DNA from 2 places in the Vallitalea pronyensis genome. Region 2 is predicted to be linked to the other one. Evidence: a T-box and tRNA genes for the amino acid it is inferred to sense, from the RefSeq annotation. Region 2 holds a T-box; the other holds one or more tRNA genes.
What was found. The T-box of region 2 lies ahead of tyrS (tyrosine--tRNA ligase). A T-box ahead of a tRNA ligase gene usually reads a tRNA of that ligase, here a tRNA-Tyr.
Positions count from the first base shown of each region.

Region 1: it has a tRNA-Tyr gene. The T-box ahead of tyrS (tyrosine--tRNA ligase) is inferred to sense a tRNA for this amino acid. The anticodon was not compared.

Region 1 is NZ_CP058649.1:6,193,605-6,206,225, reverse strand. It holds gene HZI73_RS25850 (ABC transporter ATP-binding protein) at 1-190, opposite strand, end outside; gene HZI73_RS25845 (hypothetical protein) at 506-769, shown strand; gene HZI73_RS25840 (peptidoglycan recognition protein family protein) at 781-1,386, shown strand; gene HZI73_RS25835 (hypothetical protein) at 1,379-1,579, shown strand; rRNA gene HZI73_RS25830 (16S ribosomal RNA) at 1,976-3,504, shown strand; tRNA gene HZI73_RS25825 (tRNA-Tyr) at 3,813-3,894, shown strand; tRNA gene HZI73_RS25820 (tRNA-Leu) at 4,096-4,181, shown strand; tRNA gene HZI73_RS25815 (tRNA-Phe) at 4,408-4,483, shown strand; tRNA gene HZI73_RS25810 (tRNA-Gly) at 4,493-4,563, shown strand; tRNA gene HZI73_RS25805 (tRNA-Gly) at 4,569-4,640, shown strand; tRNA gene HZI73_RS25800 (tRNA-Gln) at 4,664-4,735, shown strand; gene HZI73_RS25795 (superoxide dismutase) at 4,900-5,502, shown strand; gene HZI73_RS25790 (L,D-transpeptidase) at 5,617-6,126, shown strand; gene HZI73_RS25785 (DUF5050 domain-containing protein) at 6,344-9,013, shown strand; gene HZI73_RS26720 (hypothetical protein) at 9,018-9,143, shown strand; gene HZI73_RS25780 (B12-binding domain-containing radical SAM protein) at 9,140-10,912, shown strand; gene nth (endonuclease III) at 10,957-11,619, shown strand; gene HZI73_RS25770 (NUDIX hydrolase) at 11,692-12,387, shown strand; gene HZI73_RS25765 (2-hydroxyacyl-CoA dehydratase) at 12,576-12,621, shown strand, end outside.
Region 2 is NZ_CP058649.1:2,296,207-2,308,827, forward strand. It holds gene HZI73_RS09390 (ABC transporter ATP-binding protein) at 1-232, shown strand, start outside; gene HZI73_RS09395 (ABC transporter permease) at 232-1,380, shown strand; gene HZI73_RS09400 (ABC transporter permease) at 1,373-2,509, shown strand; gene HZI73_RS09405 (flavodoxin family protein) at 2,706-3,179, shown strand; gene HZI73_RS09410 (PadR family transcriptional regulator) at 3,403-3,714, shown strand; gene HZI73_RS09415 (ABC transporter ATP-binding protein) at 3,726-4,361, shown strand; gene HZI73_RS09420 (ABC transporter permease) at 4,361-5,137, shown strand; gene tyrS (tyrosine--tRNA ligase) at 5,314-6,558, opposite strand; T-box leader at 6,654-6,923, opposite strand; gene HZI73_RS09430 (flavodoxin family protein) at 7,212-7,706, shown strand; gene HZI73_RS09435 (cupin domain-containing protein) at 7,854-8,153, shown strand; gene HZI73_RS09440 (amidohydrolase) at 8,189-9,553, shown strand; gene HZI73_RS09445 (SOS response-associated peptidase) at 9,658-10,356, opposite strand; gene HZI73_RS09450 (glycerophosphodiester phosphodiesterase) at 10,496-12,331, shown strand; gene polX (DNA polymerase/3'-5' exonuclease PolX) at 12,405-12,621, shown strand, end outside.

The DNA of each region.
Region 1 (12,621 bases), 2.3 Mb from region 2:
CACCTTCTGTTGGCTGGTCAATGGTTGATATTAAGTTAAGTAGGGTTGTTTTACCAGAGCCTGAAGGACCCATGATACCAACAAATTCACCTTCTTCTATGTCCATGTCTATTCCATTAACAGCAAAGGTTTCCATACCTTTTGATGTATACACTTTTTTAATGCCCTTTGTTTCGATGACTTTTGACATTGTTTATGCCTCCCTTTTATTTTACATATCTGTATTAAAAAGTTTTCAGTATGAAACACAATAACTTCCCAATGGGTTTATTTATAACAGATATTTTTCTAAATCAATGACTTTATTTTACGTCTACCAGGGGTAAGAATCCATTGAGGTAACTTACAGATTCATGAAAAACCTTACAATTTTGTCATGTATCGTTAGCTATGACTTGAAAAAAGATGACGTGTTAATGTCGTGTTCACCTATGCTACCATATAATTAGTCCTCAAGGTAATGTGGGTAAATCATAGGCGTGAAATAAAATAAGGAGGAATCAATATGCAAAATGGGGTTACCCAAAAAGAATTTTATGAAGCCATTGAGAAAGTGACGCGTGAGACGAATGCTTTAGCCGTTACGATGACAGAGACGAAGACACTTATTCGGGACTATAACGGACTTAGACAGTTCATCAGTGATATAGATGACCGAGTCCAAAGACTGGAAGATTACGCATGCAGCAAAAAGGAGTATCGCGAATATATGGGGTGGATTGTTGGATGCGTTGCAACGATATTGGCCATCATAAGTTATTTTAGCTAGAGGAGGAGAATATGAATATTATAAAGACACAATTAAACATCAATGTACCCTCAAATAATCGACCGGCATATATTATTATACATCATGCACTGGCTCCTCGTTGCAGTATTGATGATATTCATGGCTGGCATCTGAATAGAGGCTTTGCAGGTTTTGGGTACCATTATTTTATTAATAAGGAAGGAAAAATTTATCGAGGGAGAATGGAAACGCAAAGAGGAAGTCACTGTAAGCAAGAAGGTATGAACATGAAATCCATTGGCATCTGCTTAGAAGGGTGTTATCAAGATTATCAAGGAAACGGCGATAAAGTTGTACCAGATGCACAACTAGAAGCACTTAAAAACTTGACCTTATATTTAATGAAGAAATATAAGATTAAACAAGAACGGATTAAGAAACATCATGATTTTGTACAGTACAAGTTATGTCCAGGAAATTATTTTCCATGGGAAAAGTACATGGGTTTGGTGGCAGAAAGCACAGATGCAGGACAGATTAAAGCGTTAATAAAAGAAAATCAATACTATAAGGAAGAAATTGAAAAATTACAAGAACGTTTAGGCGGCATTAAGAAAAAAATATATGAAATTGAGAGGATGGTTGAAGATGAATAGCATATTAAAAAAATTAACCAATACAAAGACAATTATAGCCATTGCCAGCGCAATTATACTGATACTAACTAGTCTAGGTGTGGAGGTTGACAATGAACAAGTAATGACGGTTATAAAAGCCCTTTGCAGCATAGGGGTATTGCTTGGGATCATAAATGATAATGGTATGAAAACCACACATTGGAATAAGTAGTAAAAGCCATTGTAAAACCTGCATGATTGTATTTATTGAAAAATATTAAAAAGTCCTTGACACTCCTACCTATATTTGATATTATAGTCTTCGACGCAGTTTTTGAACAATGAAAAATGAATAGTATATTAAACAACAACTTTAGATAATAAAGTTGACCCAAATAATTCCTTTGTAAATTCAGAGAATTGTTTTGCGAAGCTTAACAATCTCAAACAAAGAGACGGTAGTCTATAAAATACAAATTGCCAGATTAGTCTGGTCAAGATCAACGAATCTTAAGAGTACTGGTTACTTGAGAGATTGCGTTTTTCAACTAAGATTTTCTAACCTTTACCTTTTAAGATTGTACTTTCTTAAAAGTAAAGCTAAGAAAAACTAAGTTAAAAAACTTTTTAACATGAGAGTTTGATCCTGGCTCAGGATGAACGCTGGCGGCGTGCTTAACACATGCAAGTCGAGCGAGAAACTTGAGGATGATCCTTCGGGTGATTCCTTAAGTGGACAGCGGCGGACGGGTGAGTAACGCGTGGGTAACCTGCCCTATGCAGGGGGATAACGCACTGAAAAGTGCGCTAATACCGCATAAGACCACAGGATCACATGATCTGGTGGTAAAAACTCCGGTGGCATAGGATGGACCCGCGTCTGATTAGCTAGTAGGTGAGGTAACGGCTCACCTAGGCGACGATCAGTAGCCGACCTGAGAGGGTGATCGGCCACATTGGGACTGAGACACGGCCCAAACTCCTACGGGAGGCAGCAGTGGGGAATATTGCACAATGGGGGAAACCCTGATGCAGCGACGCCGCGTGAAGGAAGAAGGTTTTCGGATCGTAAACTTCTATCAGCAGGGAAGATAGTGACAGTACCTGACTAAGAAGCCCCGGCTAACTACGTGCCAGCAGCCGCGGTAATACGTAGGGGGCAAGCGTTATCCGGATTTACTGGGTGTAAAGGGTGCGTAGGCGGCGGAGTAAGTCAGATGTGAAAGCCCCAGGCTCAACCTGGGGACTGCATTTGAAACTGCTTTGCTAGAGTGCAGGAGAGGAAAGTGGAATTCCTAGTGTAGCGGTGAAATGCGTAGATATTAGGAGGAACACCAGTGGCGAAGGCGACTTTCTGGACTGTAACTGACGCTGAGGCACGAAAGCGTGGGGAGCGAACAGGATTAGATACCCTGGTAGTCCACGCCGTAAACGATGAATGCTAGGTGTCGGGGGTCGAACCTCGGTGCCGCAGCAAACGCATTAAGCATTCCACCTGGGGAGTACGATCGCAAGATTGAAACTCAAAGGAATTGACGGGGGCCCGCACAAGCGGTGGAGCATGTGGTTTAATTCGAAGCAACGCGAAGAACCTTACCAAATCTTGACATCCTTCTGACCGTTCCTTAATCGGAACTTTCCTTCGGGACAGAAGAGACAGGTGGTGCATGGTTGTCGTCAGCTCGTGTCGTGAGATGTTGGGTTAAGTCCCGCAACGAGCGCAACCCTTATCTTTAGTAGCCAGCAAGTAAAGTTGGGGACTCTAGAGAGACTGCCGGGGACAACTCGGAGGAAGGTGGGGATGACGTCAAATCATCATGCCCCTTATGATTTGGGCTACACACGTGCTACAATGGTAGTGACAAAGGGAAGCGAAGTGGTGACATGGAGCCAACCCCAAAAAAGCTATCCCAGTTCGGATTGTAGTCTGCAACTCGACTACATGAAGTTGGAATCGCTAGTAATCGCGAATCAGCATGTCGCGGTGAATACGTTCCCGGGCCTTGTACACACCGCCCGTCACACCACGGGAGTTGGAAGCGCCCGAAGCCAGTGACCAAACCTTTATGGATGGAGCTGTCGAAGGTGAAGCCGATGACTGGGGTGAAGTCGTAACAAGGTAGCCGTATCGGAAGGTGCGGCTGGATCACCTCCTTTCTAAGGAAAATCGTTAAACTTAATTAAAGGCAAAAGAATGAGAAGTTCATGAACCTGAAGGTTAAGAACCAGCTGAGGCTGAAACGATAAAGTAGAATTGCATGGGAAGTTTATAACGCATTAAATAAATGCTCTTATGAGAAATTTATAGTCATAATCGTTAAAACCATTTGGTGTTTAATATACCTATTCATGAAACTGCGACGACGTTTATCATAGGAATCATTTTGCTATACAAGATTGTTCTAAGTTTTTCTTAAAACCTATTGACAATTTTGTGAAATATGATATTATATATCATGTTCTATGGAGGGGTTCCCGAGTGGCCAAAGGGGGCAGACTGTAAATCTGTTGGCACCGCCTTCGAAGGTTCGAATCCTTCTCCCTCCATTTAAGAATTGGCTTTGCGAAAGCAAAACAATTTCTTACCATTAAAGCTTTTTATTGGCTTTGCGAAAGCAAAACAATTTCTTACCATTAAAGCTTTTTATTGGCTTTGCGAAAGCAAAACAATTTCTTACCATTAAAGCTTTTTTATTGGTTGTGTATAACCAAAGCAATGTCTTACATGACAAATTACTATGTTTATATGCCGGAGTGGCGGAACTGGCAGACGCACAGGACTTAAAATCCTGCGATCCTTACCGATCGTACCGGTTCGATTCCGGTCTCCGGCATTATAATAAATAAGGCTTATGATATGTTGTATCTTAAGCTAAATAAGGAAATTTATCGTTTAAAATACATTGTATTTTAAGCCAAGTAAGGAAATTTATCGTTTAAAATACGTTGTATTTTAAGCCAAAGTAAGGAAATTTATCGTTTAAAATACGTTGTATTTTAAGCCGAAAATTAATTGACAGTATTTCAAATATCTGGTATACTTGAAAAGCTTATTTTTTCGCCCAGATAGCTCAGTCGGTAGAGCAGAGGACTGAAAATCCTCGTGTCGGTGGTTCGATTCCGCCTCTGGGCACCAATTCAATATGCGGGTGTAGTTCAATGGTAGAACACCAGCCTTCCAAGCTGGATACGTGGGTTCGATTCCCATCACCCGCTCTTATGCGTGAGTGGCTCAGTGGTAGAGCATCGCCTTGCCAAGGCGAGGGTCGCGGGTTCGAATCCCGTCTCGCGCTTTTGTGTTCTAATTAAATAATAGTGGGTAGTCGCCAAGCGGTAAGGCACTAGACTTTGACTCTAGTATGCGTAGGTTCGAATCCTGCCTACCCAGTTTGAAAAGATACGGAAGTATCTTTTTTCTATGTCCTATCTTCCATCGACTCAAGCGACGATCGTATGAAACAAATACGATACACATGACATCATTCCAACTAAAATAATACAATAATTATCTTCGGCATATAATGGTAAAAGAATATGCAAAGAGGTGATGATATGTATAAACCACAACATTATAATTTTAGTACGGTAAAAGGTATGACTAAAAAACAACTGGATGAACACTATGCACTGTATGTAGGGTATATCAATAAGTTCGAGGAGATTAGTCAATTACTCAAAGAGAAAAGCAGTTATAAAGACCCAAATGCTACGTACAGTACGTTACGAAGCCTGAAAAAAGGTGAATCTTTTTCATTAAATGGCGTCATTCTTCATCAATTGTACTTTGCCAATATAACAGGCAAGAAATCCAATATATCTGGAGAAATACTCCATATGATTAATCGTGATTTTGGTTCGTATGAAATCTTTATGGAGATGTTTAAAAGTACAGGATTATCCATGCGGGGCTGGGTCGTTCTCATTCAGAGCGAAAAAAATGGGAAATTACGTATTATTGGCCAAGACTCACACGATAACGGCTCCGTATACAATGGAAACCCTCTTTTGGTGATGGATGTCTATGAGCATGCTTATATGATTGATTTCGGTATTAATCGGAAGAAATACATAGATGTGTTTTTCGATAACATTAATTGGGAAGTGGTCAATAATCGTATTAAAAAGATAATCAAACCGCCTTATCGCCGTTCATAATATGCATAGACATGAAACATAATGACTGATGGTAGCTATCAAGTTGCAGATCTATCTTCTATAAAAGGGTTCTTTGAATATAATTAGATAACAAAATAGTGAAAGGTTGTTTACATGAAAAAGAGTTTCGGTCTATTTTTACTGATTATGGGAATCATTGTATGCTTAATATATAGTTGTGATAGGGATCAAGTAAAGGATGTGGATGCACGCTTTGTAGGGAATGATGTGGTAGAAGATATGGAAGGCTTATGGGTAGAAGTCAGCTTAAAAGAAGAAGGGCATAAAGTCATTGTAAGAGAAGATAATGAAGTGATTCGAGAAATGATTTGTTCAGGTGGTACCCCTGATGAACCTACGGTGCTGGGTACATTTACATTACAAAACCGAGGAGAATGGTTCTATTCTGAGCGATTCAAAGAAGGAGCAACCCACTGGGTACGTATTACTGAACAGTATCTCTTTCATGGCATTCCTAGAACAAAAGATTGGGAAATTATCCAAGAAGAACAAGACAAATTAGGAGGACCTGCAAGTCATGGTTGTATTCGCCTAGGGGAAGAAGATGCGAAATGGTTCTATGACCATGTACCGGATGGCACAACAGTTGTCATTCATGACTGACACACATGATTAACTTGCTGCAATCTGGAAAAAATATAACTATATATAAAAGAAGAGGCATAAGTCCTATTAAAGTGTCTCAATTTAAATAGAATGTTTCATAAATTGACTTAACTTTACACACAAATTTAATACAATTGTAAAAACTATATGATACAATAAGATAAAACTACCATAATAAGGTATTTCTACCTTCTTAGAAGGAGAGGAACTGGTGATGTACAAAAGATATTTATTTCTTTTTACGACAATCCTCATGATAAGTCTTTTATCCATAGGCTGTAAAAGTAAAAAGGATGATCATAAAACCAAATCGGACGATAAAGTTGTGAATCATGTGGTATCAAGTGCAAATGTATCCAATGAAGACAAAGATGGCGTGTTGTTTGCGACAGCCATTAATTTTGATGAATGGATATATTTTGGCAACCCGGATGACCGTCATCGAATCTACCGTATGCATGTGGATGGTTCAGGTCTTACCAAAATTGTAGATGCGCGCATGGAAGGCTTTCATGATTTAAAAGAGTGGGTTTATTATCTCGATACAACCCAGCCCCATACACCTGCTAAATTAGCAAGAGTGAAATGGGATGGATCAGAAAAAGAAGTGCTAGTTGAAGAGAATGTAGAGATGTTTCAGCAAAGCGACGATTACATTATTTATGCTTTTGAAAATAATATCTACCGGATTAATCTTGATGGGTCAGCGAATATGAAAGTCGTATCCAGTGATGAAAAGGTCTGTTATATGAAGGTTTTTGACCATGTTATCTACTATAGTACCAGTGAAGGTTTGTTCAGTATAACGGAAGATGGTGTCAATCAATACCTTATAGCGGAAGGGGAATTTCCAAGGTTTGATGTGAAGAATCATAAGATATATTACAATGATGATAAATTATACAGCATGTCTTTAAAAGGTATTGAGGAAAAGGTCGTTATCGATAAACGCTTGGACAATACGTTTATATGGCAAGATAGCATCTATTACAATGAAGGGGACGACCTCTACCAAGTCAATATCCATACAGGAGATACACATAAGATATATGTAGACTCTTATCTAAACCACTACTATGAGAAAGACGATAAGATTTATTTCTATGGACATAACCGCATATGGCGTGTTCATCAAGATTTATCTACAAAAGAAATCGTCTTAGGTACTGGCGAAGAGTATTTAGCCAGAATGTTTATTGAAGTGGATGATAGGATAATCACCAAGAATGTGGATATGGAAGAGAATGTATCCCATCAGATGGCTTATAAGTTATTTGAATTGAAGGATGATGACTCCAGCAAAAAATTATCCGATGTTGCCATTCAGCTATTTGAAAGTAAACATGGGAAAATACTCTATACAGATGCCAAGGATAAGAAACTCTATGAACTGGATATTACGACCAATGATAAAGCATTGGTTCTCGATAAAATGATTGGCTCATTTATGAGCTACAAGGACATGATTTATTATACAGATATTCAAGAGGGTTTTCGGTTATATGCTTATGACCGTGGAACCGGTCAGCATATTAACATAACCAATATACCGGTTACCAATATTAAAAGAACCCAGGATCGTCTTTATTTTCTTGATAATCGGAAGCGTATGGGTATCCTTGATGTCCATAACAGTATACCCCGATACATTGATTTGTTTACAACAAAATATGACGTCATCGGTGACACAATCTATTACAAAAACGAAGACGATTTAGGCAGGCTTTATCGTATTCAGGATGATGGAACAGGTAAAGAACGCCTAACGGATTATCCTGTAGTGGATATCTATGCCCATCAAGAAGATATCTTCAATTATGAAAACGATCATTATGCCAATAAAGGGCAGGTTTATTATGTTATAAAACAGGGAGCTAATTTACTGTACAGCATCCATAACGATACTAAAATAAGTAAGTTTCTAGATATTGTCAGCATGGATTTAGTGGACATTACCATCATGGATGGTATACTATATATGCACATTGCTTCTGAAGGAGGCAGTTACTATGTGTTAGAAAAATACGTGGACGAATTATCCTACAAAGTTTTCTATGATATAGAGAAGCAATCTTCTGATCATAGGAAGTACTTTGTCTATCAGGTTGATGATCAAGTAGGGTATCTCTATGGCTATGACGAAAAAAACAATGAGATGGCATTAGTTATCGACCAACTGATTATGGATTTTCAGATAGAAGATGACTGGATTTATTATTCGAGTTTTGATAGCAAGGGCAATTATCGTCCATCTATCAACCGTTATCATATGAATGACCATAAGATAGAAAATGCCATACATGTTCTTGAAGACAATGTGCGTACATTTGATTTTAAAGTTCAAGATAATACCATATATTATTGTTATGATGGCGCACACCATCTATTTAAGAAAGACATGGAAACGAATCAAGTAATAACCTTATCAAGTGATTGCATGAGGTTGGGAGCCATTGTTGATGGATGGATTTATTATGAAGATAGCTTGGATAATCCAAAAGTATTGCGTGTGAAGCTAGATGGTTCATCTACAGAAGTGCTAACCAGTATTAAGAGACGATTTATCTATGCAACACCCCAATATTTATATTACTTGTTTGTGACAGAAGAAACCACCCAAAAAGGTATTCTCATTAAAAAGAATCTTGAGACCCATGAGCAGCAAGTGGTTATGGAGCAACTACAATGGCGGGATTTAGTACTGGTGAATGAGCACCTATACTATAAAAATAATGGGCTTCATGCCTATAACTTCAATACAGGTATAAAAAGAAATGTGTATACAGGAATAGTGGATGATTTTACATTACATGGTCAAGAATTACATCTATCCATTCAGGACGGAGAAAAAAATAAAACGGTTACCATACCACTAGACCAATAACCATATGAAGAAAGCTGCCTTGTTGATTGTATCGTCGGTTAAATCAGATGATTATAATAGAGGCAGCTTTTCTATAACCAGTGTACACTGGCATACAGAAGCTTTACAAAATGAAAGGACAACATCATGAAAAAAGTTCTCTTAACAGGGATTAATGCAAAGTATATACACTCTAATTTAGCTATTCGTTACTTGTACAAGTATAGCAAGGCCTATACAGACCATGTACAGGTTGTGGAGTATACCATTAATAATCATTATGATCATGTACTGCAAGAAATATATCGTATGAGGCCAGATATTCTGACCTTTTCATGTTATATATGGAACATTGAAATGATTAAAGAACTGATTACAGATTATAAAAAGATTGCACCGGATACCACCATTATTTTAGGTGGACCTGAAGTCTCCTATGATGGAGAGAAAATGCTTAGCTCTTATAAAGAGGTAGACGTGATTATCGTTGGAGAAGGGGAAGAAACATTTCAAGAATTAATGGCCTATTATATCCATGAAGAAGGTAACTTAAAGGATATAGATGGTATTGTTTATCGTGAATCAGATACAGTGCATACCAATAAACCACGAAAACCGCTACTCATGGATGATTTACCTTTTGTCTATGAAGATGGTTTTGAAGGGTTTGACCACCGGATTATCTACTATGAATCCTCAAGAGGGTGTCCCTTTAACTGCCAATATTGCCTATCTTCTATTGAAAAGGGTGTGCGCATGAAATCGCTGCACCATGTGTTCAAGGAGCTACAACAATTCTTAGATGCCCGTGTCATGCAAGTGAAATTTGTGGACAGGACCTTTAATTGTCATAAAAAACACGCTGTAGGTATATGGACATACCTCCACGAACACGATAACGGCTATACGAATTTTCACTTTGAGATATCTGCTGATTTATTAGATGAGGACATGATTGAGTTGCTTAGACAAGTACGTCCGGGACTGTTTCAATTAGAAATAGGTGTCCAATCAACCAATGAAACCACCATCCACCACATTCAGCGAAAGACCAATTTTTTAAAGTTAGCTGAGAAGGTAAAAGCCATTCAAGAGGGAAATAATATTCATCAACATCTGGACCTGATCGCAGGATTACCTGATGAAGATTACGATTCATTTGGTCGTTCCTTTAACGATGTGTATGCTTTAGAACCTCATCAACTTCAATTGGGATTCTTAAAAATTCTGAATGGTTCAGGATTAAAAAGAGATGCGGAGGATTTTGGCATTATTTATAAAGAAAAAGCACCTTATGAAGTTTTAAAAACCCATAAGTTATCTTACGATGACATACTGCGTTTGAAGATGATTGAGGAAATGGTGGAAATATATTATAATAGCGGAAACTTCTATTTTGCGATAAAATATATAGAGACGTTTTTTAAGACGCCATTTGCATTTTATGAAGCATTGGGGGATTATTGGTTAGATCATAATCTGCATGTAAGCAATCATAATAAAGTAACGCTATATACCATTTTGTTGGAATTTTATAAAGATACCATTCCTTCTAATGAAAAAGAGTTCATGCATATATTAAAATTTGATATGTACCTTCAAGAAAAGGTTAAGAAATTTCCACATTGGTTAGAACGTCAAGAAGCTTATAAAGAAGCTGTTATACGTTTCTATAGAGATGAAGAAAACACCAAGAAGTACTTGCCACACCTAGAGCAATATACGGCCAAACAAAAAAGTCGTATGACCCACTTGGAAATATTTCCTATAGACATTATAAAATGGTCGAAGGATTTTAAGAAGCCTCTAGAATGGCGTAGGAATGCGGTTTTATTTGATTATCATACACGTGATATCTTTAGAAATAATGCAACATATAGGACTGTAGAATTGATTTACAATATTTCCCAGGAAATGTAAATATTTCCCAGGAAATTAACAATTAACTGGAAGGGTGTGTTAGGATGACCGATAATAAACGATTAAAAAGGATTCTTAATTTATTAGATGAACATTATCCAAAGGATATTAAGTGCTACTTGGACCATGAAAACCCTTGGCAATTACTTGTTGCTACCATATTAAGTGCCCAATGCACAGATGATCGGGTGAATATTGTTACCAAGGACCTGTTTAAGAAATACACATCCATTAAGGACTTTGCTGAAGTGGAACAAGAAGAACTGGAACAAGATATTCGCTCAACAGGCTTCTATCGCAACAAAGCCAAGAATATTATCGCATGTTGCAGAGCGTTGCTTGTGGACCATGATGGACATGTGCCAAAAGATATAGAAGATTTGGTGAAGCTTGCCGGTGTGGGGCGTAAGACAGCCAATGTCATTCGGGGAAATATCTATGATATTCCCAGCATTGTAGTGGATACACACGTAAAACGTATTTCAAAAAAACTTGGGCTCACACCTTATGATGACCCGGTAAAAATTGAATTTGATTTAATGAAGATATTACCGAAAGAACATTGGATTCGGTATAATACCCAAGTCATTGCCCATGGACGAGCTATCTGTACTGCCAGAAGCCCAAAATGTGAAAGATGCTTCCTCTTGCCCTATTGTAAAACAGGACTTATGGATAGAATGGATGTATTGGGAAATGAGAAGTAAACGGCTTCGCAACGTGACGTTGTTATAAGATAAAGTGGAAATAGTAGATGTAGGTTGAGAAGAGGAACAGATATGAATGATCATGTATTAAAGCGAATTGTCAATCATAAAGAGGTATCCGACGGTCACGGTATTTTTCGCCGTGACCGCTATTTAAATGCCGCTGTTTTGATTCCTTTCGTTAAACATCAAGAAGCATGGTATGTTTTATTACAAAAACGAGCAAAAGATATTCGTCAAGGTGGCGAAATCTGCTTCCCAGGGGGAGGTCATGAAAAACAAGATAGTTCCTATATGGAAACAGCAATACGTGAAACCATAGAAGAAATCGGGATTACCCGCCAACAGATACAAGTCTTTGGAAAGTTGGATACCTATATAGGAAGAAGCGGTGTGATCATCGAGCCATTTATCGCTGAATTAACCATTGATGATCTGCATGCATTAGAACCGGACCATCGAGAAGTAGAAAAACTCCTCCTTGTGCCCCTGATTCACTTTATGAATCATGAACCTCAACTATATCATATTCAAGTAGAACAAGCCTCCTATATCATTGATGAAGATGGTCAACATAAGACCTTATTGCCTGTTAAAGAATTAGGTCTGCCTAATCGCTATGCAGGTACATGGGGATCAAGCCTTCATGAAATCTATGTGTACGATTACCAAGGTGAGCTGATATGGGGAATAACCGCAGATATTCTGTATGACGTGGTTAAAAAAATGGCCCATGAAATAGAAAATGAAGAAGAAAAAGCCTTTTAATAAGCAATCTTACTCGTGGATAGGTACAAAGTGAATAGCTCATCATCTGATTATCTCGTTCAGTTGGTGGGCTATTTGTTTGCTTTCTATGCTTATAAAACACCTCAAAATTGGGAAGTCTCTATATGATGGTTAACCCAAAGTGACAACGGTTAACGATTGATCGTATAGGGAGAGGTGTAAAGAAGATGGAAATATTACATGTTGGCTTAGATGTAGGTTCAACAACCATTA
Region 2 (12,621 bases):
AGGCATTGACCAAGTCATCAAACCTGAAAGTTTAAAAAGCATAAGAGGTGTACTTCATGTTACCATTGATGAGCATGTGGTTACTATTGAATGTCCAAAAGAAAGTGATTGCATAACAGATGTCTTAGCTTACTTTGCCCAGCAGAAAATAGTCATTCGAGACATTAAGATGCAGGGGGTAAGTCTTGAAACTGCATTTCTTAGTCTAACGGGGAGGAGGCTTAGCGATTAATGATGCTATTAAAAGTTGCCATAAAAGAAATTTTACAGAACATAAGAGATGTAAAAACCATAGCCCTCATGACACTCATGCCCATAGCCAGTATATTGATATTAGGTATGGCCATATCATCAGCATTTAGTCATAGCGGCACGGTATCCATGGAAGATGTACATGTAGAGTACCTGGTAGAAGGTGAAAAGGGAGCGTTAACCACAGGTTTTGAAAACATCATGGGGCGCATGTTAACAGATGATCGTCATCTAGTAGAAGTGGATGACAGAGAAACATCATTAAATCGAATTAAAAATAATGCCATTGCATGTCTGGTTGAAATAAATGAAGCCAATCAATCCATCTCACTTTATAAAAATAACAGGTATAATACCAACGGCTCCATTATTGAAGCACGATTAAGAACATACATGAATCACATTAATGCTGTCTATGCTATCAAAGGCGTTGACACAGAGCTCCCTGAAGAGATGCCTTTAGATGGTGGTGAGAGGGATAACACCATAACCATTAACGAGCTTGATTTAGAAGAGCCTGTAAGTGCAATGGATTATTATGGCGTAGCCATGAGCATTTTGTTTGTACTCTATAGTATGTCTGTTCAAGTAACACGCAACATTAATGAAAAGAAAAAAGGGGCCATGAACAGAGTACTTGTATCATCCATCCGAAAACGGGATATTCTATTAGGAAAAGTATTGGGTGGCGTGACCATTACAACCCTACAGTTTGCTTTTGTCATAGCTACCACATTATTTATCTTTAATGTTAATTGGGGCACCAATCCAGCTTATACACTTATATTAATGTTCACCTTCATTATCATGGCTATATCCATTGGTACAGCGCTAGGAGTGGTGTTTAATAGTGAAGATAAAGCCATGGCCGTTCTTCATGTCTTTATTGTTATGGTTGCACTTTTTGGCGGAAGTTATATGCCATTAACAGATTTAGGTGTATTTGGTGAGGTGGGTAAATACTTCTCGCCTATCTGGTGGAGCGTTAGAGGGGCAATGGAGACCATTTACCAAGGGGATACAGGTACGCTATATATAGCCATGGGCATCAACATCGGTATTGCCTTGGTTTTTCTTCTATTAGCATCATGGAGAATGACGAAAAAGGAGGGGTTGCTTCATGGGTAAAATCATATTAGTCATTAAAACCATATTAAAGCGAATGTTTAAAAAACCATCCAGTTTTTTTCTGTACTTGATACTGCCTATTGCCGTTAGTATTGGCATGTACTTACTGTTTAATCTGGAAGATCATGATAAAACCAATATAACGGTGGTTGATGCTGATCAAACCATGTTGTCACGATCCCTCATTGGAAACTTTGAAGGTACAGATGGATTCGATATCAGCCATGTACATCTTAGCTATCTTCATGAACATATGATGGATACAGGCACTTCCTTGGCCTATATTATACCAAGTGGCTTTGAAAAAGCTATTTTAGCTGGTGAGAAACCTGCTCTTGAAATCCTATCCGTAGGTGACCAAGATACCATTTGGTTAGATGAAATATTAAGTGCACATGTGGATACATTAATGATGATGGCTGAAGCAAGCAACTTCCAAAAAAAGCCATTGTATGAAAAGATCTATCAGTTGAAAGATGGTAGGGTTAACTACGAGTCGACCCTTATTCAGGATGAGGCCAAGAAGAAATCTGTAACTGTAAGAACCTTTGGCAATTATATGGTTGTGTTGTTAATCAGTACGTTTACCATTCCTTTTCAAATATTAAATGAAAAAAGACAAGGTACATTTGCAAGAATTGGTATGTCACCCATTCATCCTAAAAGCTATATATTTGCTAATATCATTGCTAATGTTTTAGTGATGATGGTCCAAGTGGGTGTGGTGCTGTTGACATTGAAATTTGTATTGGGTGCTGTCTTCTTTGTTAACCCATTCATCATCTACCTGATCCTGATACTTTTTGCTTTATGTGGTATTAGTCTAGGTGTGTTCATTGCAGCTTATTCAAAAAATACCAATGCAGCTGGAGCATTTATGGGCATCATCGTGTCCCCATCCTGTATGATAGCTGGATGTCTATGGCCTATAGAATTTATGCCGGAATATATGCAAAAGATTGCTTATATCACACCTCATCGATGGACCCTTGACGCCATTAGCACGATACAAGCCAATCAAAACTTTGTAGAAATTCTACCACATTTGCTTGTGGTTCTGAGTTTTACGGTATTGTTTTTCTTAATTGCCGTGTATAAGTTTAAACATGAGGATAAATTATATGCTTAAATCATAAGTTTCTACCTATCCGCTTACTCGATATTGTGTAAGCGGATTTTTTCTGGTAATATTATATCAAGAGAGGTATTATCCGTTCATAGGGTTCATACATGATGTAACCATGTAATACCTCTATACCAGTATGAATATTTTTATAGTGTAGGGTTAGAAAAGCATGATTTAAGGAGGAAAACAATTGAAAGAAATGAAGACTCTCATCATCTGTGCTTCTTACCATCATAAGAATACAATGAACATAGGTAAAAAAATGGCTGAAGTATTGGATGCAACGATTATTGAACCAAAAGACTTTCATGAGGACATGTTGAATCGTTATGGGTTAATCGGTTTTGGCTCAGGTATTTATAACGGAAAACACCATAAGAGCATACTGGCATTAGCTAATCAAATGAAAGAGCAACAGCATAAACATGCCTTTGTTTTTTCAACATCAACGATACCTGCAAAAACCATGCATAAAGCAATGAATGACATACTCACAGAAAAAGGGTTCAAAATCATTGGACAGTTTTCATGTAAGGGTTTTATGAACTATAGCTTTTCGAAGTATATCTTTGGAGGGTTAAACAAAGGCAGACCCAATAAAAGAGATTATATAGATGCAATGAATTTTGCTAAAAAGATAAAAGCCTACCAAAGTGATAACGGGGAGAAATAACCTAGTCCGTCATGTGGTGATCATGGGCTTTGAAAAAAAACTAAATAATAAAACAACAATGGACCATACCGCAAAATAGTCAATCCTATTTGGTGGTGTGGTTTTTTGAGGAACAGTCAAAATAAAAAGGTGAAAAGGTGTTGCTATCATCTGCAAACTGTAGTATAATGAAGTTAACATTGATATCGAAATTCGATAACGAAATACGATAGGAGGTTTGATTTTGAAAAATTATGTCAGTAAACGATTATTTCAGGGGTTGATATGCATTCATATCTTGCACCATGCCAATAAAGAACCTTTTTATGGTAGTTGGATGTTGGAAGAGTTATCGGAGCATGGTTATACCTTGAGCCCTGGAACACTCTATCCCATACTTCACAGCCTTGAGAAGGAAGGCTTTATCAAGCACTTTGATAAAAATGTGAATGGTAAAATCAGAAAGTATTACACCATTACAGAAATGGGTAAAGAACAGTTGATGGAATCCAAAAAATATGTATCCGAATTAGTAGCTGAAATAGGTATTATCTAGGAGGGGCGAAGATGTTTGAATTTAAAGATGTCAGGTATAAGGATATTATTGATATACCATCCTTAGTCATTAAAAAGGGTGAGATAACAACATTAATTGGTGAAAGCGGTGGTGGCAAGACCACCATCTTACGATTACTGAATAAGATGATTTCCCCTACCCATGGCGAGATTATGTTTGATGGTAAGCCTCTAACACGTATTCATACCATAACGCACCGACAGCAAGTCACCATGTTATCTCAGAATCCTATTGTCTTTGATGGCAATATTAAGGAAAATCTAACGGCGGGTTTTCGTTTTCAAGAAAAACCGTTACCTGATGATACTCTGCTAAAACAGGTATTGGATAGCATTCAATTAAAGAAAAAACTGACGGATTCAACAGATCGTCTATCAGGTGGTGAAAAACAGCGTTTAACCCTAGGGAGGGTTTTGCTCCTTGATTCACCGATCTATTTATTGGATGAGCCTTCGTCAGCATTAGATGATAGTACAGAGGAATTAATCATTGAGATGTTCTATGGATTTGTTAAAGAAAATCACAAAACGCTTGTTATGGTGACACACTCGAAAGAAATAGCCTACAAGTATTCAGATTCAATGATAAGAATTGAAAACGGTAGATGCGTATCGGAGGGAGAATAATGAAGGGTATTATTGATTTATCAGTTATACAAGTAGCATTGGCATATATATTTGTCGTCTTTGTACTGATTGTTGTGAAACGACGTGGTATTCATCGAGAAAAGGAAATCATCGTGTCATCCATTCGCATGACATTGCAACTTATCTTAACAGGGTATGTTCTACAGTTTGTTTTCGATAATCCTAATGCATTCATCACCATAGGTATTATTATCTTAATGGAGCTGTTTGCCATTTATACCATCTTCAAAAAATTTAAGGGCAAACTATCCCATCCATTAAAAAAAGTGATTGCAGTGGCTATGAGCATAGGGACATTTTCCTGTATTGTATATTTTCTGCTGGTTGTTATACGGATTAACCCTTGGTTCGACCCACGCTATTTTATACCCATAGCAGGGATGTTGATTGGTAATTCCATGACAGGGATTTCATTAGGTATCCATTCTTTAATTGAAGGCATGACCGTTAAAAGGGCTATTATTGAAGAAGCATTAATCTTGGGCGCCACACCTCAAAAGGCTTCAAGAACGGTCATTAACAATGCTTTTGATGCAGCTATTCTTCCTACCATTAATTCCATGGTCGGTATGGGCATTATCTTTTTACCAGGGATGATGACAGGACAGATATTAGGTGGCGCAGACCCAACCACGGCAATTGCTTATCAAATAGCCATCATGCTGGGTATTTTGGGGTCAGTAGCGTTGACAGTGGTTATTATGCTGAAGTTAAGCCACAGTACATTTTTTAATGATGAAAGTCAATTAATATAGAAACCTTGTTTCATGCTGCAATCATTGTCGTGGTGATTGGTACCCAGAAAGGGTAACCCCTGTATCCTGTTATTATCGATATAATGGAGCTGTTACAGTAGCCAAGACGGCCACGTAGTGCCTTCTGCTCCAACAGCCTTATTATCTAAGATATTAACACGATAGAGGGGCTTTTTCTAATGAAACATGACCTTAAGGTGATGTTTTTTGCCTCGTTTAATAATGAGATGGTCATCTTGCAGGTCATTCAGGGTTAGGATGTGATCAGCCTGGGGGATTTTCTCCCCATTGACGGAAATACCACCCTGAGTAATAAGCCGCCTAGCCTCTGATTTAGAAGGTACAAAACCTGTAGTAAACAATAAGTCGATCAGTGCCACACCGTTCATAATAAGGGATTTATCTTGTTGACATTTAGGCATATGTTTGGATGACGATTTTCTCCCAAATAGCTCTTTGGCAGTTTGTAGGGCTAAGTTCGCTTCCTTTTCGCCATGGACCAATTTTGTAATTTCAAAAGCCATAAGAGCCTTCGCTTTACGAATGTCTTTATCACATATGGCTATGATGTCTTCTAGAGGTACATGTGTGAACAGTCGTAACAGCATTTCGGTATCACAATCATCCACATTGTAAAAGTATTGGTAAAAATCGAAAACCGTTGTTTTCTCTCGAGCTACCCATAAGGTACCCGATTCTGTCTTGCCCATTTTATTGCCTTCTCGTGTCATAAGCAGAGGGCAGGTTAAGCCAAACATAGGTCCATGAGCCTCGTCATTGGAGAAACGCTGCTTCCGCCCTAGGTTTGTTCCAGCTACAATATTTCCCCATTGGTCACTACCACCAATCTGTAAGGTACACCCATATGTTTTATGAAGATGTACAAAATCGTAAGATTGCATTAACATATAACTCATTTCCAGAAATGTTAAACCACCTTCTTTTAATCGATTGGCATAAGCGTCAGCTTGCAGCATGGTGTTCACATTAAAGTGAATACCAATATCACGCATGAAATCGACAAAATTGTATGGATTAATCCAGTCTGCATTATTAAGTATAAGGGCAGGATTATCCCCATCTGTACGTATAAAGCGACTGGCTAGAATCCGCACTTCCTCTACATTATGAGCTACCTGTTCTTTTGTCAGCATTTTACGCATGTCGCTTTTACCACTAGGATCACCAATAAGTGCAGTTGCCCCGCCAATGACTAAGATACCTTGATGACCTGCATCTTGTAAGTAACGAAACATCATCAGTGCAAAAAAGTGACCAATATGCAAACTATCGGCAGTAGGGTCTATGCCTAAGTAAAAGGTAATCGGGTGTTGACCATTCAGAGCTTCTATAATCTCTTGTTCATGGGTTGCTTGGTAAATGTAACCTCTTTCTTTTAATACGTCAAATACATGTTTCATGGTATAGCCTCCTTATAATAAAATACAATAAATGTGTCCTTAACTTCGGCCAAAGTTAAATGCATCTAAACAAATAAAAAACTCCCGTCCTTATAAAAAAGGACGAGAGTAACAATCACGTGGTACCACCTTCATTCATTGCTGCCTTACGGCAACAACCTTAACAAGCACGCTGATGAATCATGGTTCAAAAGGATGCCCTGGTAGGATAACGTCTACCAAGCGTCACTAGTCTACTCATACCTATAGGTCTTTCGATAGGAAACTCAAAGAGGTATTCACATTAGCTTGTTTGAAGCCTTTCACCAACCGGCTACTCTCTGTAAAACGTTGCTAATCTTACTATTTCTTATCATCGTTTTTGCATCAATATGATGTTTTTCAAAATGTTGCTTATGATTATATGCCAATGTTTTATGTTTGTCAAGGTGTTTTTTTAACTTAATTATCTATATGCCATACAGTTGTAAAAGGTGCCTTGCGATGCTGTCATATATGATTATAATTCTTTAATTAAAATTAAGACTTAGCCCTATATACATGACAAATTTAAGGGAATGCTATAAAATAGAAGTAAGTTATAAGCCAGTTTTACAAATCTTACCATTTGGAAGAAATCCGTTAAAGCTGGGAACTATAAGGGAGGGTCACATATGAATCAAGGTAAAGTACTTATCATTTATTATTCGTTAACAGGCAATACAAAATTAATGGCTGAAGAGATAGCAAAAATTACCGGAGGTGATGTATTACAATTGAAGCCTAAGAACAGCGATGTGAAGCCAAAGGGTTTTATGAAGTTTGTATGGGGTGGAAGACAAGTCAAGATGGGGAGTATGCCAGAATTGATGCCCTATGATGATAACTTTGACCAATATGAAACAATCATTTTAGGCACACCCGTATGGGCAAGTCGTTATGTGCCTGTTTTTCACACTTTCTTATCGGAACAAAAGATAAAAAATAAAAAGATTGCGATGTTTTGTTGCCAGGCAGGTGGTAGTGATGGAAAGACTTTTGGTAAGATGAAGGGAATGTTAGAAGGCAATGATTTTATAGGTGAAATAGCCCTGCAAGATCCTCAAAAGAAGGGTTTAGAAACAGCTTATGAGAGAATAAGGTCTTGGATTGGGGATATATTAGCTTAGGCACTCATCTTTTATAAATTTTGTATCGAATTATACCACAAGTTATGGTATATTATTAATTATATTTGTAGGATAAGGTAGATGTAAAGGGGTATGTCAACATAACCACCATATGGTAAACATGGCAGGTCTAAGGAGAACGATTGAATGATTGAAAAAGTATACAACTACACAAAAGAAGCTACAGATTTATTTGAAAAGATTATTGAGCGAGAGGACATGCGCCTCAACCATGTGATTATTCAGCCAGATAAATATTTCCCAAAACACCCAACAGATGCTGAGGTATGTATCATTATTATAAAAGGTCATTTAGATATAACACTAGCCAATCAGGAAAAAATGACCTACAACTCAGGACAGGTTGTGGAGGTACCCAAAGGTATTCCCTCCATTCTGGGAAATGGTTCCCAAGAACCTGTAGAGTTATTTGTTATTAAACGCTAAGGACATAAAAATTTGACAAAAGGAAGTGGTGTTATATGAAACATACGCTGATACAAAATGGTTATATCATAACCATGAATCCTAACAAGGATGTTTATGCAAAAGCAGATATACTCATTGAAGATGATCATATTAAAGAAATTGGTCATGTGGATAGAAGTCAGATAAGCCCAGATGCTGATATACTGGATGCAGCAGGTAAAATTGTCATGCCTGGACTTGTGAATACCCATGTTCATTTATCACAGCAGTTAGCAAGGGGCTTAGCTGATGATGTGGACCTTTTAACCTGGTTAAGAGAACGTATTTGGCCTTATGAAAGTGAAATGACCCTAGAGGATTCCTATATATCTTCTTTAGCTTGCTGCACAGAGCTCATTCGTTCTGGTGTTACATGTTTTGCAGAAGCTGGTGGTCAAGAAGTAGATGGTATGGGAAGGGCAGTTACTGAAGCAGGGCTGAGAGGTATTCTTTGTCGTTCAACCATGGACCAAGGTGAAGGTTTACCCACAAAATGGCAGGAATCCACGGATACAAGTTTGGATAAACAGATTGCTTTGTATAACAAATGGCACAACCAGGCGGAAGGACGTATCCGTTATTGGTTTGGTATTCGGACCATGTTTAATGCCAGTGATGAACTGATGGTCAGAACCAAGGAACTGGCAGATAAGTATCATGTAGGCATTCATATGCATGTGGCAGAAATAGAAGAGGAGATTCGGTTTGCAAAAGCCTCAAGAGGGGCTAGTACCGTGGAACATTTGGCGAATCTCGGCATTCTAGATCGTAATTTATTAGCTGTTCACACCGTATGGCTTACAGATCGGGAGATTGACTTCTTTAAACTGTACGATGTAAAAGTATCCCATAATCCAGGTGCCGCGATGAAGGTTGTATTAGGTTTTGCACGCATTCCAGAAATGCTGCAAAAAGGGATACCTGTATCCATTGGTACAGATGGTGCGCCTTCTAATAACCGAATGGATATGATGGATGAGATGTATCTCACCTCATTGATTCACAAAGGCAGAACCCTTGACCCCAAGGTAGTACCTGCTGAACAGGTCATGGAGATGGCCACCATGAATGGTGCCAAATCCCTTCTATGGGATGATGAAATAGGTAGTCTAGAAGTCAATAAAAAAGCAGATTTAATTATACTTGACCCTCATGCCATTGGTTCCATACCCCTTCATGACCCTGTTGCCAACGTGGTATATGGTATGCATGCATCCAATGTCACCTATTCCATGTGTAACGGTAAATGGTTAATGAAAGAGAAGCAGTTAATGACCATCGATGAAGAAAAAGTGTTATATGATGCAAGAAAACATGGGGATGAGATTGTGAAGCGAGCAGGCATTACATTACCCCATCGTATGAAACCATGTGAATAATACATGGGAGTCATGCATGCAAAAGAAAACAAAGACGGTTTGTGAATAAAATCACAAAATAGCCTCACCAATCTTTTTCATGGTATGATGTATCAAGCATAGCATTAGAATAATGTTTCTTGGAAAGGCTCAATACAATCAGGATGCTCATTTTTAGGTGAGTTAACCAAAGACGATACACCATAAGCTTTCATCAGATGGCTTGGAAATGGTTTCAAAAGGGATTTTAGATAAACAGGGTCTTTAATCTGTGAATCCAGCCATTGCTGTTCACTTGCTTCATCTAGGATAACAGGCATACGATCATGAATGGAAGTCATCAATGTATTGGGTTGGGTTGTAATAATGGTACAGGTACTTATTTTTTCACCGGCTTGATTATAATATACACTGTATAGTCCAGCCATGGTGAAGAGTTTTTTATCCTTTAAATGGATAAACATGGGTGTTTTATGACGTCCATTTTTTTTCCATTCATAGAAACCATTGGATAAGATTAAACAACGTCTTTGCAAGAAACCATAGCGATAAGCTGGCTTTGTGTCAATGGATTCGCTTCTTGCATTAATCATTTTATAACCTATTTTTTCATCCTTAGCCCAAGAAGGTATATAGCCCCATTTTAAATAGCCAACACGTGCTTGTTGGCGATGGTCAATGACAGAGAGAACCGGCTGACTGGGTGCAATGTTATAACGTGGTTCATATTGGTGATGATCGGGCAAATCCTCTATATGAAATCGACCTTTTAGAATATCCATTAATACTTTAAAATCAAGGGTAAGAACAAAACGGCCACACATACACATACCTTCCTTCTATTGGATTAACAGCATGGAGTTCACCTACTATTATAGCAAATAATGTAATGCAGATAAACAGCTTGTTTATGCATGATGTTTATCTAGAAGTCTACACCAAAGCATAAGGGAGTCATACATCATGATGAAAAAGTACTTACAAACCATAACTAGGGAATACAAAGCCATGCTGTCCGATTTCCGTTGGAGCTATATGCGCTTTATTAAATATCAGCTCATCACCAAATTTCTTATTGGTATTATTATGGTGCCTGCTTTCAAAATTATTCTAAGTTATATCTTAAGAAGTCAAGGGAGGACTAGTGTGTATAATGGGTTATTGTTAAAATACCTTGTCACACCACAAGGGGTAGTATCCATTATTGTCACATTATTATTAGCCATTTCGGTGGTACTCATTGAACTTGGCGGGTTAATTATTATCAGTCATCAAGTGTATAACAAGGAAAAAGAAAGTCGTTATGATACCATTGTGTTGGCTGCCCTTAAGCATTTTAAGAATTTATTGGGGGTCGGGGGGTTATTGATTCTATTTTATGTGTTAATCCTAACACCATGGTTAGATATTGGTTATCAGACCAGTTTAATCACTACCATTGAAATCCCAGGTTTTATCTTGGATTACATTGGTCAAAATGATCTCTTATGGGTTTTTCATGGTGTTTTATTTGTGATCCTCATTGTGTTATCCATTCTATGGGGATTTTCATTACATTTGATTATGTTCCATAATATGCCAGCCTTAAAAGCGATTAAATTAAGTAAGCAAATGGTGGTAACACATTGGAAGAAGTTAATGGGTTTAACCATTGGTGTGAATGCTTTGCTCCTTTTATTAGCAGTTGTTTTTTTTATTGTAATCTGTATGATTGGTGTAGGTGTGTTGTTAGTATTTGATATCCGGGCGGATATCCCTGATGTTATATTTGCTGGTTTTGTAGGGTTGATTGTGGTATATATTTTTGCTGTCAGCTTTATCGTGCTTCCCATTGAAGTGCACCTATTCACACGTTTATATTATGGTATATCCGAAAGAACAGCAAAACCCCTTAATCTTAAATCCAAGAAAATGCATACCAGTAAACTGGATACATGGTTATCAAAACCTAAGGTTATTACCAGTATGATTATAGCAGGTATGCTTATTGCTACGGTTATTACAACGGTTATTTTATATGATATGGATGAGGTAACAATCGATGTACATGTAACGGCTCATCGTGGCAGTTCAGTGAATGCCCCTGAGAATACGTTAGCAGCTATTAAAGTTGCCATGGCACATGAAGCTGACTTTGTAGAAATCGATGTACAACGAACCAAAGACCATCAACTAATCTTATTACATGATCGGAGTTTCAAACGCACAACGGGTGTGGCTGGCTTACCTGCTGAGATGACCCTTGAAGAAATTAAGAAGCTGGATGCTGGTAGTTGGTTTGATGAGGCCTATGCAGGTGAAAAAGTGCCAACCCTCCAAGAGGTCATTGAATTAACCAAGGGTCATATTGGATTAAACATTGAGTTAAAAGGCAAAGGTGATGATGAAAATTTCATCAGACAAGTCATTCATACCATAAAAGAAAATAACCTAATGGAATCCTGTGTGGTTACATCTTTAGATTATAACATGATACAACGGGTAGAAGCACTTGAACCACAGATTAAAACAGGCTATATCATGTATGTTGCGTTAGGTGATTTGCAAGATATCCATGTTGATTTTTATAGTGTTGAAATGACCAATGTGAATGAAAAATTTATAGCTAATGCTCATCTATTGGGACGTGAGGTGCATGTTTGGACCGTTAATAACAAAAGTGATATGGAAGCCATGGTATTATTGGGTGTGGATAATATCATAACGGATTATGATGCAGTACTAAGAGAAATCATTGAACAATTAAATGAAGACCAATGGACCAGCTTTATTGATGGTGTCATCTCTTCCACTTTGTAAGGATGAGACTGCACCTTATTTTTTTGAACTTTTTGGAGAAGCTAATAGAGAATAAGTCAATGAGGTGAAAAGGATGAATAAGAAGCAGGTAATCGCTGTATTGAAAGAGATTGGGTTATTGTTAGAAGTAAAAGGTGAAAGTTATTTTAAATCAAAAGCCTACTATGATGCTGCCAGAACATTGGAAAAAATGGAAGACGACATTGAAGACCTTGTTAGGGAAAGACGCCTAGAAACCATCAAAGGCATTGGTAAAGCCCTTAATCAAAAAATTACAGAATTAGTGACAA